DNA from 3 places in the Rhizobium sp. 01T437 genome. Region 3 is predicted to be linked to each of the others. Evidence: predicted binding sites of a transcription regulator. Region 3 holds the regulator's gene; each other region holds the start of a gene.
What was found. Region 3 encodes LexA, which represses DNA repair genes until DNA is damaged. Its sites were predicted from a motif close to TGTTCNNNNTGTGTTCNG; they were not measured.
Positions count from the first base shown of each region.

Region 1 (6,682 bases), on a different contig from region 3:
TCAGACCGCCGGCGACTGCGCCGACTGCCGCGCCACCCCAGCTGTTGCTGACGGCGCCGCCGATGATGGCGCCCGTGCCCGCACCAATCGCCGTGCCCTGCTCCGTCGGAGTGCAGGAGGCGAGAGCGCCAATGAGAGCGCAGCTAAGAACAATCTTTTTCATGTCTAACTCCCCAGGTTACCGGCCTTTAAATTCGGCCCATCAGTACAAGAATGATAATGATGACGAGAACTAACCCCAAACCACCGGAAGGTCCATAGCCCCAGCCGCGGCTATAACCCCAATTCGGCAAGGCGCCGACCAATAACAGAATAAGGATAATAAGAAGTATCGTGCCAAGCATGGTGTCTGTCCTGCCTCATTCTCATTTCGACTGGACAAGAAACCCACTTCCGCGTTTTTTGTTCCCGGCTAAACTCTCAGAATATCACGGCGGCGTTATCGCCCATTGCGACAGAAGCCGAATTTAGCCGGTTCCTTCGAAAGCAAGTCGGCGAAATGCTATCGGGCATTTTCAAGCTATGGTTAAAACTTTCTTTGAATACAATATGTTGCGGTGAACAAAGCGGGAAAATGAAAATGTCTCCGATTCGTCAGCGATTCGTTCCGGCTTTGATCAGCCACGGCTTTTCATCGGCCCACCGGCGCCGGCCTGTTTAAGGTTCCGTAAATTCGGCATGCAAAAGATTAACGCGATCCAACAGCTCGGAATGGCTGCGCAAACCCGGAACCCGTATCTTGGGATCGGTGGCGAAAACGCCCACAAGATCTCGCCGTGAACGAAAAGGGAAAACCTCGACATCAGCGATTCGTCTCCGATTCGTTCCGGCTTTGGTCGAAGCGTTAATTTCGGGCTTGACCTTTGCGTTTTTACGATGCGGCAAGAAGCGTTAATCGCGGTTGCCAACATTTGTTCTCATGCGAGTCTACAGATTCAGCATCTAGTGTAAAAAAGCGATTCAAAATCAATACTTAGCCGTGAACAAAAGCTGAATCAGCCGGAGTCAGCGATTCGTCTCCGATTCGTTCTCAAGCTGTTCCGAATCTTAAATCAAAGACTTAGCGGGCTGTGACTTCCATGCTCAATCCAAAGTCTATTTCAAATCTGCCCTTGCGTTTGGAGCTTCGGCTGTCCATGTGTTCTGTGCCTCATTCGCAGCTCCGACTTGACCCTGGGGCGTCACCGCCTCACTTGCATGGAACATGACCCTGACTTCGCAGCCGATGATACTGAGCGGGCGCGGCGTGACCGCGGTGCTCGGGCCGACCAATACCGGCAAGACCCATTATGCGATCGAACGCATGGTGGCGCATGGTACGGGTGTCATCGGCCTGCCGCTCCGCCTGCTGGCGCGCGAAGTCTATACGCGCGTGGTCGAAAAGGTCGGCGCCCATAACGTGGCGCTGGTGACCGGCGAAGAAAAGATCTCGCCGCCGAATGCGCGTTTCTCCGTCTGTACGGTCGAAGCGATGCCACGGGAAACCAAGGCAGCCTTCGTCGCCATCGATGAAGTGCAGCTCGCGGGAGATCTCGAGCGCGGCCATATTTTTACAGACCGTATCCTTCATCTGCGCGGCCGCGAGGAGACGCTTCTGCTGGGTGCTGCCACCATGCGGCCGATCCTGCAGCAGCTTCTGCCGGGGATTACGGTCACGGAGCGGCCGCGGCTTTCCCACCTTCTCTATGCCGGGCAGAAGAAGATCACCCGGCTGCCGCAGCGTTCGGCGATCGTCGCCTTCTCGGCGGACGAAGTTTATGCGATTGCAGAACTGATCCGGCGCCAGCGCGGCGGTGCGGCTGTCGTGCTCGGAGCGCTCAGCCCGCGCACCCGCAATGCGCAGGTCGCGCTCTATCAGGAGGGCGACGTTGAATATCTCGTCGCGACCGATGCGATCGGCATGGGCCTCAATCTCGATGTCGACCATGTGGCCTTCGCGCAGGACCGGAAGTTCGACGGATATCAATTCCGCAACCTCAACCCCGGCGAACTCGGCCAGATCGCTGGCCGCGCCGGCCGTCATGTGCGTGACGGAACCTTTGGCGTAACCGGCCAGGTTTCACCCTTCGACGAGGAACTCGTGCAACGCATCGAGGGCCATGAGTTCGACAATATCAAGGTTCTGCAGTGGCGTACCAAGGATCTCGATTTTTCCTCGACACAATCTCTGCGGGCAAGCCTTGAGACCGGCCCCCGCGTGCCGGGTCTGACCCGGGCGCTGCCGGCCGTCGACCAGCAAGCGCTCGAACATTTGTCGCGCTATCCGGAAATTATTGATCTCGCTAGCACGCCGGCGCGGGTTGAAAAGCTCTGGGAGGCTTGCGCTCTGCCGGACTATCGGCGCATAACGCCTGCGCAACATGCCGATCTTATTTCTACCCTCTTTTCCGATCTAGTGCGCTATGGCACGGTGAACGAGCAGTTTCTAGCCGAACAGGTTCACCGTTCGGATCGGACAGATGGAGAAATTGACACGCTTTCGGCGCGAATCGCGCAGATAAGAACCTGGACCTATGTATCGAATCGGCCCGGCTGGCTTGCCGATCCGACACACTGGCAGGAAAAGACGCGGGAAATCGAAGATCGATTGTCCGATGCGTTACATGAAAGGTTGACGAAACGCTTTGTTGATCGCAGGACATCTGTGCTCATGAAGCGCCTGAGAGAGAATGCGATGCTGGAAGCTGAAATCAGTGTGAATGGCGATGTCTTTGTTGAAGGACATCATGTGGGGCAGTTGACCGGGTTCCGTTTTACGCCTGTCGGTGGAACGGACGGGCCGGACGCCAAGGCGGTTCAGGCTGCGTCGCAAAAGGCGCTTGGGCTCGAATTCGAAGCTCGCGCCGCGCGTCTGCATGCGGCGGGCAATGCCGATCTGGTGATCGGCTCTGACGGTCTGGTGCGGTGGCTCGGCGATCCCGTGGGCCGCCTTTCGGGCAGCGATCATGTGATGCGTCCGCGCGTCATTCTGCTGGCCGACGAACAGCTCACCGGCAATGCGCGCGATCATGTCGCCGCCCGTATCGAGCGTTTCGTCAATCATCATATCAGCACGGTGCTGAAGCCGCTCGACGATCTGTCGCGCGCCGAAGACCTGCAGGGCCTTGCCAAGGGGCTTGCCTTCCAGCTCGTCGAAAATCTCGGCGTGCTCTTCCGCCGCGACGTGACGGAAGAAGTGAAGTCGCTTGATCAGGATGCGCGCGCCTCCATGCGCCGCTACGGCATTCGCTTCGGCGCTTATCATATCTTCGTGCCGGCGCTTCTGAAGCCGGCGCCGGCGGAGCTCATCACCCTGCTCTGGGCGCTGAAGAATGACGGCCTCGACAAGCCGGGCTACGGCGATCTCATTCCGGTGCTCGCCGCCGGCCGTACCTCTGTGGTCACCGATCCGAGCTTCGAACGTATGTTCTACAAGCTCGCGGGCTTCCGTTTCCTCGGCAAACGCGCCGTGCGCATCGACATCCTCGAGCGTCTTGCCGATCTCATCCGTCCGCTTCTGCAGTGGAAGCCGGGTCAGGGCACGCGTCCGGAAGGCGCCTATGACGGTCGCCGCTTCACGACGACGACGGCGATGCTGTCCATTCTCGGCGCGACGCTCGAAGACATGGAAGAGATTCTCAAGGGTCTCGGCTACCGCGCCGATGCCGTGAAGGCCGAAGAGGCAGCCGCATTCCTCGCAACGCAGGATGTAGCATCCGCTCCGGCTGTGGCGGTGACTGAGGCCGCAGCAGAGGAAACGGCTGAAAAGGCCGACCATGATGACGCAGACGGCGCTTCGGAAGAAACGCCCGCTGTCGAAGCCGCACCTGTGGCTGCGGAAACGCCTGCAGTTGCCGAAGATTCGGCTGAGGCGGGCGAAGCTGCAGAGCCGAAGCCGGTTCTCCTGTGGCGCCTCGGTGGCCGCAACGAAAACCAGCGCCAGGCGCGCGGCCATGGCGACCGCCGTGGCGGACAGGGCCAAGGCCAGGGTCAGGACCGCGGTGAGCGCAACAATCGCCGCCAGGGCGGTGGCGAAGGCGGCGAGGGCCGGGACGGCAATCGCAACAATAACCGCAACCGGGATGGCGGCAATCGCGACGGTAACCGGGAAGGCGGCAATCGTGACGGCGGCAATCGTGATGGGGGCAGGCCTCAGCATGCGCGCAATGACCGCAACGAGCAGCGCGGCGACCGTCAGGACCGCAAGGATCGTGGTGATCGCAACGACCGTAACAACAACCGCAGCAATTCGCAGCCGCTGCGCTTCGAGGCGAAGCCGCCGCGCAAGGAGAAGCCGATCGATCCGGATTCGCCCTTTGCCAAGCTTGCAGCGCTCAAGGAGCAGATGAAGAAGTAGTCATGGGTGGAGAGACACAGCCAGGGAGCGGTTCGCGCCAGCGCATCGACAAATGGCTGTTCTTCGCGCGCATGGTGAAATCGCGCTCGCTGGCGCAGAGCCATATCCAGTCCGGTCACGTCAGTATCAATGGCACACGTTGTGGGCAGCCGAGCCAGACGGTCAAGGTGGGCGATCGCGTCGAGCTGACGCTGGAGCGGCGGGACATCATTCTCGTCGTCCGGCTGCCTGGCGAGCGGCGCGGACCCTATGAGGAGGCGAAGCTGCTCTATGAGGATCTGTCGCCGCCTCCGGATGTGGCAAAACGCCTCACTCCCTATGAGCAGGCTATTCGAGCCACCGGCTCCGGAAGACCGACGAAAAAGGAACGGCGCGCAATCGACAGGCTGATGTCGGATGAGGATTAGAAAACTCTTCCTGCCCTCAGCTTTTCGAAGATCGTTTGTCCTTGAAATCCTGCTGTAAAGCCGATACGTGACACACAACCTGCCGGGTAGTGTGCTTGCCTCCCAAGCCTGTCCACGCTTTCTCTCCGGCTTAGGGGACAGGCGCGACGTTCCAGGTTGCCCGGCCCCGCCCGTATGGCAAATCCTGGAGTTCTTCATGACCTATGTCGTGACCGACAATTGCATTCGCTGCAAATACACTGATTGTGTTGAAGTCTGCCCGGTCGACTGTTTCTACGAGGGCGAGAATTTCCTCGTTATCCATCCCGATGAGTGCATAGACTGCGGTGTTTGCGAGCCGGAATGTCCGGCCGAGGCGATTAAGCCCGATACCGAGCCGGGTCTCGACAAGTGGCTGAAGATCAACGCTGAATATGCGAGCATCTGGCCGAACATCACGGTCAAGAAAGAGCCGTTGGCCGAGGCCAAGGAGCTGGACGGCGAGACCGGAAAATTCGAGAAATACTTCTCGGAAAAGCCCGGTAGCGGCGACTGAAAATTTCGACGTGCGGTGCCGATGAAACCGGGTTCAGCGGCAGCTTAAACGTTTCAAATTACGCGTGAGTCACATGGGCGCTATGTGTTGCCCACATGACTCACGTTAAGCAAATTATTGATTTCCTCATATTTTTGTGATACGTTCACCACACTGTTCCATTTGTGGCATGACGCATGCCCAAAAACCATCACGAAAGTAAAACAAATCCGTACGCGGTTTCCGTGACATATCAATAACTTGAGCTGTCGGATCCCAAGATCGCGCGCAAGGATACCTTTTGCTTCTGTCTGGTGGAACCAGAGTGAAGTCACCCGACGGATTTAACCGTCTCATCCGGGCCTGACTGACCCGGCTCCGGCCGCCGCCGGTAGCGTAACAGGGAGTTTTTGATTAGAATGACCACCCAGCAGAAAAAACCTTCTACCGCACGTCACGGCTTCAAGACTGGTGAATCGATCGTGTACCCCGCACATGGCGTCGGTACCATCACGGCTATCGAAGAGCAAGAAGTCGCCGGCATGAAGCTTGAACTTTTCGTCATCGATTTCGAAAAGGACAAGATGCGTCTGAAGGTTCCGGTCGCGAAGGCCATGAGCATCGGCATGCGCAAGCTTTCCGAGACCGACTTCGTCGAGCGCGCCCTCAAGGTCGTGCAGGGCAAAGCTCGCGTCAAGCGCACCATGTGGTCCCGCCGCGCCCAGGAATATGATGCCAAGATCAATTCCGGTGACCTGATTTCCATCGCAGAAGTCGTTCGCGATCTTTACCGTGCCGAGAACCAGCCAGAGCAGTCCTATTCCGAGCGCCAGCTCTATGAGGCTGCCCTCGACCGCATGGCTCGCGAAATCGCTGCCGTCAACAAGATGTCTGAAACCGAAGCAGTTCGCCTCGTCGAGACCAATCTCAACAAGGGTCCGAAGCGTGGCAAGGTAATCGAGGAAGACGACTCTCAGGACGAAGCTGCTTAATAGCGCATTGTTTTTGCTGATAAAAAAACCCGGCCTTGGTGCCGGGTTTTTTATTGGAACTTTTTCGCCGCTACGACGTTCATACACAGTAATGCGGACATAACCGGAGCCCACAAAGCTCGGTTTGACTTCCGCCGGAGCTGTTAACGTTCGATGAGGAGCGGATCATGATTTCCAGAATTTGCCTTTCCGGCAATCTCAAGAAACAGATCCAACCCTGCCGTCTTGACGGCACATGACGAGAGATAGGGCCTCCTCCTGAAAAGTCCAGGAGGAGGCCTTTATGCATTCAAGACCCTAGTTTGCTCCGGCGCAGTGATGTTCCGGGAACGATGTTTGCTTGTTCATTTTTAGGCACGTGGCCCATTTAGGAGAGCGATATGAAGAACATGTCAGCAGATCGGCGCATGATCAAAATAGCAATGGCGGCTCC
Region 1 is NZ_JBFTPM010000005.1:195,303-201,984, forward strand. It holds gene AC1DM5_RS11820 (YMGG-like glycine zipper-containing protein) at 1-163, opposite strand, end outside; gene AC1DM5_RS11825 (DUF3309 family protein) at 189-344, opposite strand; gene AC1DM5_RS11830 (helicase-related protein) at 1,205-4,336, shown strand; gene AC1DM5_RS11835 (RNA-binding S4 domain-containing protein) at 4,339-4,743, shown strand; gene fdxA (ferredoxin FdxA) at 4,940-5,278, shown strand; gene AC1DM5_RS11845 (CarD family transcriptional regulator) at 5,677-6,249, shown strand; gene AC1DM5_RS11850 (RNA polymerase factor sigma-32) at 6,630-6,682, shown strand, end outside.
Region 1: the regulator LexA is predicted to act here: its motif matches at 1,026-1,043, upstream of AC1DM5_RS11830 (helicase-related protein).

Region 2 (6,682 bases), on a different contig from region 3:
TGCGCGCCTATAGAGAGGCTGCGCAAGCCAGTGGATATGAAGATGAGCCTTACCGTCCTGATCGCCTATGCCGGAGCCCTGTTCATCGCCGCCGCCATTCCCGGCCCGGGGATCACGGCGATCGTGGCGCGTGCACTCGGCTCGAACTTCTGCGAGACCTTCTTCATGGGTCTCGGCCTCGTGCTCGGTGACATGACCTATCTCACCGCTGTCATCCTCGGTCTTGCCTTCGTGGCGCAGACCTTCACTGAGATCTTCCTCGTCATCAAGATCGCAGGTGCCCTCTATCTCGGCTACATCGCCTGGAAGCTCTGGACTGCCGGCCTGCTGCCGCAGGATATCGCCGCGAAGAAATCCAGCAGTGCCGGCATGTCCTTCCTCTCCGGCCTGCTGGTGACGCTCGGCAATCCGAAGACCATGCTGTTCTACGTGGCGCTGGTGCCGACCTTGATCGATCTCGGCAGCATCGGCATGCGCGAGTATCTCATCCTGCTCGCCGTCACTTTCGTGGTGCTGATGATCGTGCTCATTCCCTACATGATGCTTGCGTCGCGCGCCCGTACGATGCTGAAGCAGCCGCGTGCATTGCAGGCGCTGAACCGCGTCGCCGCAAGCATCCTGGCGGGTACGGCAGCCTTCATCGCCACGCGCGCCGCCTGAAATAAACATTCGGCAACGGACGGTTCTCAAAGGATTTTTTCTCCAGCTCAAGCGGCCGGCGGGTGAAGCCACTCTGGTCTCATCACCACTTTGACCCTATTCTCTCCACAGATTTCAGAATGGATTTCAAAGGGAGAGCACCATGTCGCACAAACCGGGCCGCGGCCGCATCTATTCCTCGATAACGGACACAATCGGCGACACGCCACTCGTTCGCCTCGACAAACTCGCCAAGGAAAAGGGCGTGGTGGCCAACATCCTTGCCAAGCTGGAATTCTTCAACCCAATCGCCTCGGTGAAGGACCGTATCGGCGTTGCCATGATCGAGAACCTGGAAACGCAGGGCAAGATCTCACCCGGCAAGACCGTGCTGATCGAGCCGACCTCGGGCAATACCGGTATCGCGCTCGCTTTCGCCGCCGCCGCCAAAGGCTACCGGCTGATCCTCACCATGCCGGAAACCATGTCCGTCGAGCGCCGCAAGATGCTGGCGCTGCTCGGCGCCGAGTTGGTGCTGACCGAAGGACCGAAGGGCATGAAGGGGGCGATCGCCAAGGCGGAAGAACTCGCCGCCTCGCTGCCCGACGCCGTTATCCCGCAGCAGTTCGAAAACCCGGCCAACCCGGAAATCCACCGCAAGACGACCGCCGAGGAAATCTGGAACGATACGGATGGCACGGTCGATATCTTCGTTGCCGGCATCGGCACCGGCGGCACGATTACCGGCGTCGGCCAAGTGCTGAAGAGCCGCAAACCGGATATCCGGGTCGTGGCCGTCGAGCCGGCGGACTCGCCGGTACTGTCAGGCGGCACGCCCGGCCCGCACAAGATCCAGGGCATCGGCGCCGGCTTCGCACCGAAGATTCTCGATACCAGCATCTATGACGAAGTCGTCACCGTCAGCAATGACGACGCGTTTCAGCAGGCGCGCCTCGTCGCCAAGCTCGAAGGCGTGCCGGTCGGCATCTCCTCGGGTGCAGCATTGACGGCCGCGATCGAGGTCGGCCGCCGTCCGGAAAACGCCGGCAAGAACATCGTCGTCATCATCCCGTCCTTCGCGGAACGGTATCTTTCGACGGCATTGTTTGAAGGTCTTGGAAGCTGATCGAACCTTCCGGGGTTCTTCCTCTCACCCGGTACCTGGGGCGCTTCGGCGCCCCTTTTATCATGCCGCAGCGGTAAGCCTCTCGCCAGCAACACGATAGGAAATCGCCTCGGCCAGATGAATGCGGCCGACCATTTCCTTGCCGTCGAGATCGGCAAGCGTGCGGGCAACCTTCAGAACGCGGTGGTAACCGCGCGCCGAAAACTTCATCTTGTCCGCGGCATCTCGCAACAGCTGCAATCCTGCCGCATCCGGCTCTGCGAATTTCTCGATCATTGCCGTCGAGCATCCGGCATTGGTGGAAATACCCACAGCGCCTGCAGCATAGCGTTCACGCTGAATGTCACGGGCACGCGCAACGCGCCGGGCAACATCGGCACTCGCTTCGGCTACCGTCGGCCGGATCAGGTCGGCGGCGGAAACGGCCGGCACGTCGATGCGGATATCGATGCGGTCCATCAGCGGACCGGAGATGCGGGCCTGATAATCCGTCATGCAGCGCGGTCCTCGGGCACAGGTGTGGCCGGGCTCGCCCGCCATGCCGCAGCGGCAGGGGTTCATGGCCGCAATGAGCTGGATCCGCGCCGGATAGGAGACGCGGTGATTGGCGCGCGCGATGACGCATTCGCCGCTTTCCAGCGGCTGACGCAGGGCATCGAGTACTTGTGGCGCGAATTCCGGAAACTCGTCGAGGAAAAGCACGCCATGATGGGCAAGCGAAGCCTCGCCCGGCCGGGCACGCAGGCCGCCGCCGATGAGAGCTGCCATGGTCGCCGAATGGTGCGGCGTGCGAAAGGGCCGGCGGTCGGAGAGCTTGCCGCCGGACAGTTGGCCGGCGATGGAATGGATCATTGAAACTTCGAGCAGTTCGGCAGCCGAGAGCGGTGGCAGGATGGACGGCAGCCTCGAGGCCAGCATCGATTTGCCGGAGCCGGGAGGCCCGACCATCAGGAGGTTATGGCCGCCGGCAGCCGCCACTTCCAGCGCCCGCTTGGCGCTTTCCTGCCCCTTGATCTCCGCGAGATCGGGAAGGTTGGCGGCATTCGGGCGAATGGACGGTTCCGGACGTGAGAGGATCTGTGTGCCGCGGAAATGATTGGCGAGTGCGATCAGGCTCCGTGGCGCCAGGATATCGACCCCGGAACCTGCCCATGCTGCCTCCGATCCGCTTTCGGCCGGGCAGATCAGGCCCTTTCCAGCCGCATTTGCGCCGATTGCAGCCGGCAGCGCACCGGCGATGGCGGCAATTGTGCCGTCGAGATTGAGTTCGCCGACGACAACATAGTCGGACAAGGCATCCGCCGGGATGGCGCCGAGTGCCGCCATCAGGCCAAGTGCGATAGGGAGATCGAAATGACTACCCTCTTTTGGAAGATCGGCTGGCGCAAGATTGACCGTCACGCGCTTGGATGGCAGCGCCAGGCCGGAAGCGTGCAGGGCCGCCTGCACCCGCTCGCGACTTTCCGCCACCGCCTTGTCAGGAAGCCCGACGATCTGGATTCCCATCTTACCGGGAGCGACCATGACCTGGACCTCGACCGGCACACCTTCAATGCCCTGAAATGCAACCGTGCTGACGCGCGCGACCATGCCCTGCCCCGTGACCCTGAACCCCAACCTATGAAGGCGGTCACAATCTGGCATGGAATCTGGAATAAAACAAGAACGATAAGCGAACGAACTCAGCTATCTGCTGCAATCAAATTGCAGCAGGTTGTAAAGCCGGAACGAAGGCGATCAAAGGCGGAACACTTGGAGCATTTCCGTTTTTCTTCGAAACACGAAAAGGCTCTATCTCTTTGTTTTCACACAAAATCGCTGCACAGTTTTGCTGGTATTGCTCTTTTTTGCCCGCAATTCCGAACGCAAAACCGCTATGCACTTTTGCTGGTATTGCTTTAGCCGCGCTTGCGCTCGATCGCATCCCACAACAGACTTGCGATATCGGCGCCGCCGAACTTCTTCACTTCGCGGATACCGGTCGGCGAGGTCACGTTGATCTCGGTCATATAATCGCCGATCACATCGATGCCGACGAGCAGGAAGCCGCGTTCGCGCAGAGCCGGGCCAATGCGTTCGCAGATTTCCTTTTCGCGCGCCGTCAGTTCGGTCGCCTCGGCGCGGCCGCCGACATGCATGTTGGAGCGACTGTCATGCTCGGCCGGGACGCGATTGATGGCGCCGGCAAATTCGCCGTCAACGAGGATGATGCGCTTGTCGCCCTTGCGCACGTCTGGCAGGTACTGCTGAGCGATGAAAGGCTCGCGGAAGAGCTGGCCGAACATTTCGAGCAGCGAGGACAGGTTGCGGTCGTCCTTGGTGGAATGGAAAACGCCGGCGCCGCCATTGCCGTAGAGCGGCTTCAGGATGATATCGCCCATCTCGTCGCGGAAGCGGCGGATCTCGCCCGGATCCTTGGTGATCAGCGTCTTCGGCATCAGGTCTGAAAATTCGGTGACGAAAATCTTTTCCGGCGAGTTGCGCACCCAGGCCGGATCATTGACGACGAGCGTCTTCGGATGGATGCGCTCCAGAAGATGCGTCGAGGTGATGTAGGACATGTCGAAAGGCGGGTCCTGGCGCAGCAGGACGACATCCATGGTCGACAGGTCGATGCGCTCAGGCGCGCCGAGTTCATAGTGATCGCCCTTGACGTCGCGCAGCACCATCGGCTCGACGGCGGCATAGAGCTTGTCATCGCGGAAGCTCAGGCGATCGGGCGTGTAATGGAAGAGCTTGTAGCCACGCGCCTGAGCCTCAAGGCTCATGGCGAAGGTGGAATCGCCCGCGATATTGATGCCGGAGACATGGTCCATCTGGACCGCTACGTTCTTGATCTTGGCCATTTCCGTCCCTTGAGCTGATGCCGCCCAGATGTAGGTCGGTCAGGCGTCAAACGCAACGGCAATGAATGGCTTCGCGCGCCTCCGCCGGCGCAATTTTCAGGCCGCGATGCCGGTGCCGCCGCCGTTGCGCAAGAGGTTGCGCAGGCGATAGGCAATGGCGAGCGGCTTCGGGAAAGGCTTGCGCAGGAAGGCGACCTTACGGACATAATTGTCGACCCGCCAGTTTGCCCAGGTGCCGCCGGCAAAGAAAGCGACATCGCCAACCTGCAGCGTGCGTTCCAGGCCATCTTCGGTGGTGACGTGCACTTCGCCTTCGAGGATCATGACCGTCTCGTCCCAGCCGAAACGCCAGCGGAATTCGCCCGATGTGCAATCCCAGATCGCCGTCAGCGATGCTTCGTCATGGCCGCGGGAATGTTCTGCCGTACGCGCCTGCGGATTGCCGCTGATGATCCAGTCCGGATTGATAGGCGTCGACTTCAGCACCATGCCGTCGCTTGCCTGTGCAACGAAAGATTTACCTGATGGCTTCAACGCGGCGTAAGGCACGGACCGCGCTGCCATGGCGACCGCGGTTGCAAGCATCATCTTCAAGGCCATGAATTACCCCCAGTTTGCTACCCCTAGCTGAGCCGTGGATAACAAAAGAGTCGTAAAAGCCCGTTCAAGCAGACGCTAAAATTTTAACGAAAGCTTATTCGTCAGTTTTTAGCCGCCTGCGGAATTTAGCGACCTCCTAGAAAGCATCGGGGAAATGACGAGGTAGTTTTCTCGGTAATATCGCAACGATATCATAGCGCTGTGAGAGGCGGGCATAGTCCCTCTGGCGGGCGAGCCAGAGATCGCTCGCAGCCCGGATGCGTTTTTGCGAGGCGTAGGACACAGCATCCACCGCGCCCATTTCGTCAGCGCGCGCCTTGACCTCGACAAAGACGGCCAAGTCTCCCTTGCGAGCGATAATATCGATCTCGCCGAGCTTCGTTTTGTAGCGCATGGCGAGGATGCGATAGCCTTTCAGCATCAGGAAAATGGCGGCGACATATTCGGCCGTCGAGCCCCGACGCAGCGCCTTTCTCCTGCGGAGCGTGGCTTCGCCGTCAGCCATTCGCCGCCTTCATGTCGAGAAGCTTCTGGTAGAGCACCTTGCGCGGCAGGCCGGTCAAGCGGGCAGCCTCGGTCGCGGCCCCGGCGGTTGGCAGCGATTTTGAGAGATCGGCGAGAATGGCGTCGACATCCGCCGCAGTTGCCGGCTCGTCCTTCGGCGGGCCGATGACGAGAACGATCTCACCCTTCACATTGTCATGCTCTTCATAATAGGTGGCGAGCTCGGCAAGCGTGCCGCGGCGGAATTCCTCATAGGTCTTCGTCAGTTCGCGGCAGACCGACGCCTCGCGTTCAGCGCCGAGCACATCGGCAGCGGCCAGCAGCGTTGCGCCGATGCGATGGGGCGATTCAAAGAAGATCAGTGTGGCCGGTGCGTTTGCGAATTCTGCGAGACGGTCGCGACGGGCCTTGTCCTTGGTCGGCAGGAAACCGGCAAAGAGAAAAGCATCGTTCGGCAGCCCTGAGCCGACGAGAGCCGCAAGCGGCGCGGAAGCGCCGGGAATGGGGATAACGCGGTAGCCTGCTTCGATCGCCTGCTGCGCCAGGCGATAGCCGGGATCGGAGACGAGCGGCGTGCCGGCATCGGAAACGAGCGCCACAGACTTGCCGGCTTCGAGCGCCTGCAGGAGTCGCGGCCCGGCCTCATCGGCATTGTGTTCATGATAGGCAAAGGGGCGGTTCTGAATGCCGTAGCGATCGAGCAGGACGCGGGTAACGCGTGTATCCTCGCAGGCCAGGACGTCCGCACCGGCAAGCGTTTCCAGCGCCCGCAGCGTGATATCGCCGAGATTGCCGATCGGCGTTGCGACGAGATAGAGAGCCGGTTCGAGCGGGCGCGCCGGCACCGCGATATTGTGCAGGCGAAAGCCGCGCCGGGCGCCAGTTTCCGCTGTCGTCTCTTCCGTCATGTCATTCGCTTTCATTCCGCCGGCCTCTTGCCTTTATGGGCGAGCGGTGTGGCTTCGAC
Region 2 is NZ_JBFTPM010000006.1:320,295-326,976, forward strand. It holds gene AC1DM5_RS14610 (LysE family translocator) at 43-660, shown strand; gene cysK (cysteine synthase A) at 803-1,765, shown strand; gene AC1DM5_RS14620 (YifB family Mg chelatase-like AAA ATPase) at 1,826-3,355, opposite strand; gene gshB (glutathione synthase) at 3,664-4,611, opposite strand; gene AC1DM5_RS14630 (cupin domain-containing protein) at 4,708-5,211, opposite strand; gene AC1DM5_RS14635 (YraN family protein) at 5,348-5,716, opposite strand; gene rsmI (16S rRNA (cytidine(1402)-2'-O)-methyltransferase) at 5,709-6,623, opposite strand.
Region 2: the regulator LexA is predicted to act here: its motif matches at 3,416-3,433, upstream of AC1DM5_RS14620 (YifB family Mg chelatase-like AAA ATPase).

Region 3 (6,682 bases):
ATCGCCGACTACTCGGTCGTCCCGGAATATCTGAACGATATCGTTCGCGGCGCAAGCCTCGCGCGCTGGATGGAGAGGCTGTCAGCCGACACCTACCAGCTCAAGGCGATGAAGGAAGGCTACGAGCTCATCTGGCAGCACATGCAGACAGAAAAGCCGCCCGGAGAGCATGCAGCACAGATACTGCTCGCTGTTCTCGCCAACAAAAAACCCGGCCATTCCTGACCGGGTTTTCTTTTTAGTTCGAAGTCAGCGCTTAGCGCTTGGAAACCGGCACGTAGTCGCGCTTCGGTTCGCCGATATAGAGCTGGCGCGGACGACCGATACGCTGTTCCGGATCTTCGATCATTTCGTTCCACTGTGCGATCCAGCCGACGGTGCGGGCCAGAGCGAAGAGCACGGTGAACATGGTCGTGGGGAAGCCGAGCGCCTTCAGCGTGATGCCGGAGTAGAAGTCGATGTTCGGGTAGAGCTTCTTCTCGATGAAGTATGAGTCGGTCAGAGCGATGCGCTCCAGCTCCATGGCGACTTCGAGAAGCGGATCGTCCTTGATGCCGAGTTCGCCGAGAACTTCATGCGTGGTCTTCTGCATGATCTTGGCGCGTGGATCGTAGTTCTTGTAGACGCGGTGACCAAAGCCCATCAGGCGGAACGGATCGTTCTTGTCCTTGGCGCGGGCGATATATTCCGGAATGCGGTCGACAGTGCCGATTTCCGTCAGCATGTTGAGGGCTGCTTCGTTGGCGCCGCCGTGAGCGGGGCCCCAGAGGCAGGCGATGCCGGCGGCGATGCAGGCGAACGGGTTCGCACCCGAGGAGCCGGCGAGACGGACGGTCGAGGTCGAGGCGTTCTGCTCGTGATCGGCATGCAGGATGAAGATACGGTCCATGGCGCGTGCGAGCACCGGATTGACGACATATTCCTCGCAGGGAACAGCAAAGCACATGCGCAGGAAGTTGGACGCGTAATCGAGATCGTTCTTCGGGTAAACGAAGGGTTGGCCGATATGGTACTTATAGGCCATCGCGGCGAGCGTCGGCATCTTGGCGATCATGCGCAGGCTAGCGACCATGCGCTGGTGCGGATCGGTGATGTCGGTGGAGTCGTGATAGAAGGCCGAAAGCGCGCCGACGCAGCCGCACATGACGGCCATCGGATGAGCGTCGCGACGGAAGCCGGTGAAGAAGCGGCTCATCTGCTCATGCACCATGGTGTGGTGCGTGACACGATAGTCGAAGTCCTTCTTCTGGGCGGCGGTCGGCAATTCGCCGTAAAGCAGCAGGTAGCAGGCTTCCAGGAAGTCGCCATGCTCGGCAAGCTGCTCGATCGGGTAACCGCGATGCAGCAGAACGCCTTCGTCGCCGTCGATATAGGTGATCTTCGATTCACAAGATGCGGTCGACGTAAACCCGGGATCGTAGGTGAAGGAAGCCGTGTTCTTGTAGAGGGCACCGATATCAATGACGCTGGGTCCGACCGTGCCGTTTCGGACGGCGAGGTCGACTGATTTGTCACCGATTTTGATTGTAGCGCTTTGATCCGTCATGCTGATCCTCCGGAGTGGCGGTGGCGCCGCAAAAGCGCCATAAGAGTTAAGCGTCCTCAGCGATAGCTATATGATCGGGAAGCTAATGCCAAGTTACCGTGATGCCATTTTGTGCATCGCGGCATCATCTTTTAGGCACTGCAGCGATGAGCTAAATGCATATCAGAACACCATGATTTGACTGGATTTTCGCTCCTGTGAATTTTCCTCTTATTTCAATCGATTATTGTTTGCTCGTTTTGATTTCAGGTTGCATTCTGCCAGTATCCGGGGGCGGGTCCAGGCGATTATGGCGGGGTTAGAGACAAGAGAACGACAAGAGCAATCCATTGATCAAAAGATGGATTTTGCTGGCATTGCCCCGCGCGCCATTATGACGCAATCGGCTCGTACGCAGGTTGCGATCCCATTTCGATGGCGATTGGTGACTGTTGCGAAACGATACGTCGGGTCGTCGATGCGTATGGCCGCCGAAGAGGCCGGCCACGGTCGCCTCCTCCTCTTCTCGCCGGTCTTCCTTGGTGCGGGTGCCGCGACCTGGTTTCTGGCGGCCTCGGACTTTCCGGCCGTGTCGCTCGGTCTCTGCCTGCTTGTTCTCCTTATTGCCGTTGCGCTCTGCGGTTATGCCCGGACGAAACTGCGGGCGACGCTGCTTGCTCTGTTTCTTTTTGCCGGTGGAATGCTCTCCGCGCAGATCGAAACATGGCGGGCAAAGACCCTGATCCTCGATTCAGCCGTAACGAGAACGGTGTCCGGCCGGATCGAACGCCGAGAAGGCGATGGCCAAGGGCGCTGGCGTTATATTCTTGACGTCACCGGCACGGATGCTCCTGAGATCAAGCGTCCGCCCGAACGCATCTCCGTGCTGGTCCGCGGGGCCACCCAGCCGTTCGAACTCGGCGACGTCATCGAGGGCAGGGCGCGTCTCACGCCTCCGGCAGGACCAGCACTCCCCCACCTCAATGATTTTGCCTTCAATGCCTATTTTGACGGCATTGGTGCCAACGGCTTCTTCTATGGAGCACCGAAGAGGGTTGCAGAACAGCCGGAGCAAGCTGGCTCGGTCGGTGAGACCACCCTGGAGTGGCTTTACCGCCTGAGAAGCGGCATTGGCGATCGGATCCGCTCCACGCTGCCCGGCGACACCGGGGCCTTTGCCGCCTCCCTTGTCACCGATGAGAGACGGGCGATCTCGGATGAAACGACGGAGGCGCTGCGGCAATCCGGCCTTGCGCATATCATCGCGATCTCCGGCCTCAATATGGCGCTCTCCGCCGGCATCTTCTTTGTCGGCCTGCGTGTCATCCTCAGTCTTTTTCCCGGTATTGCCCAGGCATGGCCGATCAAGAAGATCGCGGCGGCCGGCGCGCTCGCTGCGGTGACGGCCTACTATCTGATCTCGGGTTTTGCCGTCTCCGCCGAACGCGCCTTCATCATGATGGCGATTATGCTGGTTGCGGTCTTCTTCGACCGGCCGTCGATCAGTCTCAGAAACGTGGCGCTATCCGCTCTCGTGATCCTCGGGGTCTCGCCATCGGAGGTGCTGGGGCCGAGTTTCCAGATGTCCTTTGCTGCAACGCTTGCCCTGGTCGCCGGATACGACCTCTGGAAGGGGCGGCCGATGCGGGAGAATGCCTTTGCCAAGCTGCCGATCATGAAGCCCTTTTTCATGGTTGGTGGCTTCTTCGGTGGCGTTTTCCTGACGTCGCTGATCGGTGGTTTCTCGACGGCGCTGTTTTCGATCGAGCATTTCCACCGGCTGACTGCCTATGGCCTGCCGGCAAATCTCGCGGCCATGCCGGTCATCACCTTCATCGTCATGCCGGCCGGGATGCTGGCAATGCTGCTGATGCCGTTTGGTCTGGACGGCTGGCTATGGCCGGTGGTAGGCTTCGGGCTTGATCTGGTGATCACCATCGCAAAGGCAGTAGCGGGGTGGGGCGGCAACATAGATGTAGGCCGCTTGCCCGGCTGGTATTTCCCGACCGCCGTTTTCGGATTTCTGCTGCTGACCCTGCTCAGAACCCGGCTGCGGCACATGGGAACGGCAATTATCGCGGTCTCGACGCTCGCTATTGTACTGCTTCCGTCAGAGGCGATGCCCGACATCGCCATCTCCGAAGATGGCGGTCTGGTCGCTATAATCGATGCAGAGGCGATGGCTTCGAACCGTGAAAAGCCGCCCGCCTTCATCTTCGAACAATGGCATAGGGCACTTGCCATCGAAGAGCATCGGAAGCCGGTTATGCTCCAAACTGCCAAGGCGCCCACTGCGCCTGATGGCAAAAGACTGCAACTGTCACCCGATCAACGGAATGAAGCCGGAGCGGCAATGAGACAGGCAGTCGCCGTCGGCCCGCCGTCACGCTTCTCCTGCCTGAAGGGCGCCTGGTGCACCACTTTGCTCGGTAACGGAAAGAAACTGACTGTCATCGACAATGCTGCCTATCTCGGGCCAGCTTGCGATACGGCTGATATTGTCGTGACCCCTGTCCGATTGCGCTTCGACCGTTGTCGTTCCGGCGCGCTGCTCTTTACCGGCGAGACGCTGCGCAAGACAGGTTCTGTCGAACTTCGATTCACTGATAAGGGAGTTGAGGTCGCAACCGCATTCGACACATTGGGGCGACCCTGGATACGCCACCGCGCCTATAATTGGCGCAGCAACACATTCGCAGACGCCAATCTGTCACCGGTCAGTGATAGCGGCGAATGAGACCGACGAGCTTGCCCTGGACCTTGACGCGATCCGGCGGGAAAATGCGGGTCTCGTAAGCGGGGTTTGCAGCCTCGAGCGCAATCGATGCGCCCTTGCGGCGGAAGCGCTTGAGCGTTGCTTCCTCGTCATCGACGAGTGCGACGACAATATCACCCGGATTGGCCGTGCTGCCATTGCGGATGATGACCGTGTCGCCATCGAAGATGCCGGCTTCGATCATCGAGTCGCCGCGAACTTCGAGCGCATAATGTTCACCGGAGCCGAGCATATCGGCGGGAACGGTGATGTCATGCGTATTGTTCTGGATTGCCGAGATGGGAACACCGGCGGCGATGCGGCCCATGACGGGAACGGAGACCGCATTGCCGTTATCGGCAGCAGGTGCTGGCTTTGCCGAGGCAGGAGGTGCTACGGGCTGGGGCTTGCCGAGGCTGCCCTCGATGACGCTCGGCGAAAAGCCGCGCCGAGGCTGCAGGCTCGGGCTGTAGGCTTCCGGCAGTTTGATGACTTCGAGCGCGCGCGCCCGGTTCGGAAGCCGGCGAATGAAGCCGCGTTCTTCGAGCGCCGTGATCAGCCGGTGAATACCCGATTTCGAGGCCAGATCCAGTGCGTCCTTCATCTCGTCGAAAGACGGTGGAACGCCTGACTCCTTCATCCTTTCATGAATGAAAAGAAGGAGTTCCTGTTGTTTGCGCGTGAGCATGGCGTCTAACCCCAGTCTTGAAACAAATCCAGAACGGACACTATATGTTCCATATGTGTTCCGCAAGTAGCTAAATTTTCGTAAAACTTCTGTTCAATCTGTCGAGAATTTGATTTTTATCGCCCTTAGGCCTGTCTGGCCTTGCTTCACGAGGCTTGCTGAAGCACATCTCCTTGTGATTGCTGGGAGAAGAACCGATGAGCCAAGACACGCTTCCGATCGATCATCTCGTTTTGCCGGTTACCGATATCGACCTAGCCCGCGAAAGGCTGGGCAAGCTGGGCTTTACCGTCGCGCCCGATGCCCGCCACCCCTTCGGCACGGAGAATGCCTGCGTTTTCTTTGCCGACAAAACCTATCTTGAGCCGCTCGGTGTCGCGAGCGTCGAGGAGAGCGAGGAGACGGCACGTGAGGGCAATGTCTTCACGGCCCGCAATCAGGCTTTCCGCTTCCGCTGCGGTAGCGAGGGACTGTCCGCCATCGCCTTCGCGACAGCGGATGCGAAGCATGAACATGCTCGATTCGTGAAGGGCAGCATCAGTGCTGGTTCTGTGCTACAGTTCGAACGCCCAGTGAAAATGCCGGATGGCACGGAAAGCATCGCCGGCTTCCGGCTTGCCTTCGCTGCCGACCTCCGGGCACCGGATTTCTTTCTCTTCGCTGTCGAGCGCATCAACCCGCTTCCAACCGATCGCAACGTGCTGGAGACCCACGCCAACGGCGTGACAGGCATTGCCGAGATCGCGCTCGGAGCCCCTGACCCGACAGCCTTCGGCGAGTTCGTTGGCTCGGCGGTAAAAGCCGCTTCTGCTGATGTCACGAGTTTCGGGCTGGAGGTCCCCACTGGAAACGCAAAGATCAGCCTGATGACCCCGCAGGGGCTGGAGGCCTATTTCGATCTGGCGACGCCGAATATCGATCGCGGCCTGCGCGGCCGGGCAATCCTCTTTGCCGTTGGCGATCTGGCCGTGACAGAAGCGCATTTGGCTGCTAACGGGGTGACCTATACACGCAAGGGCAACCGTATTCTGGTGAAGCCCGCGCCCGGTCAGGGCGTGCTCTTCGCTTTCGAGGAAACATCATGAGCTCCACTACCAATTCCGTTGTGACGGTCGGCGAGGGCGCCGGCAAAGTCACCTTCTCCAATGCCGCACGCCTGTCGCTGATTGCCGGCGCTTGCGAAATGGAAAGCCGCGACCATGCGTTCATGGTTGCCGGCACGTTGAAGGAACTGTGCACCAAGCTCGGCATCGGGCTCGTCTATAAGACCTCGTTCGACAAGGCGAACCGCTCTTCCTTGTCGAGCAAACGCGGTGTCGGCCTTGAGAAGGGGCTGGAGGTTTTTGCCGATCTCAAGAAGGAACTCGGCATTCCGGTTCTGACCGACATCCACACTGAAGAACAATGCGCCGAAGTGGGCAAGGTCGTCGACATCCTGCAGATACCGGCCTTCCTGTCTCGTCAGACAGATCTCCTGGTGGCTGCGGCAAAGACCGGTCGCGTTATCAACGTCAAGAAAGGCCAGTTCCTGGCGCCTTGGGATATGAAGAACGTGCTCGGCAAGCTAAACCAGAGCGGCAATCCGAACATCTTGCTCTGCGAGCGCGGCGCTTCCTTCGGTTACAATACGCTGGTCTCCGACATGCGTTCCCTGCCAATCATGGCAGCAACGGGCGCGCCCGTCATTTTCGACGCCACGCATTCCGTCCAGCAG
Region 3 is NZ_JBFTPM010000001.1:601,711-608,392, reverse strand. It holds gene lpxB (lipid-A-disaccharide synthase) at 1-225, shown strand, start outside; gene gltA (citrate synthase) at 257-1,546, opposite strand; gene AC1DM5_RS03090 (ComEC/Rec2 family competence protein) at 1,887-4,262, shown strand; gene lexA (transcriptional repressor LexA) at 4,243-4,968, opposite strand; gene AC1DM5_RS03080 (VOC family protein) at 5,166-6,053, shown strand; gene kdsA (3-deoxy-8-phosphooctulonate synthase) at 6,050-6,682, shown strand, end outside.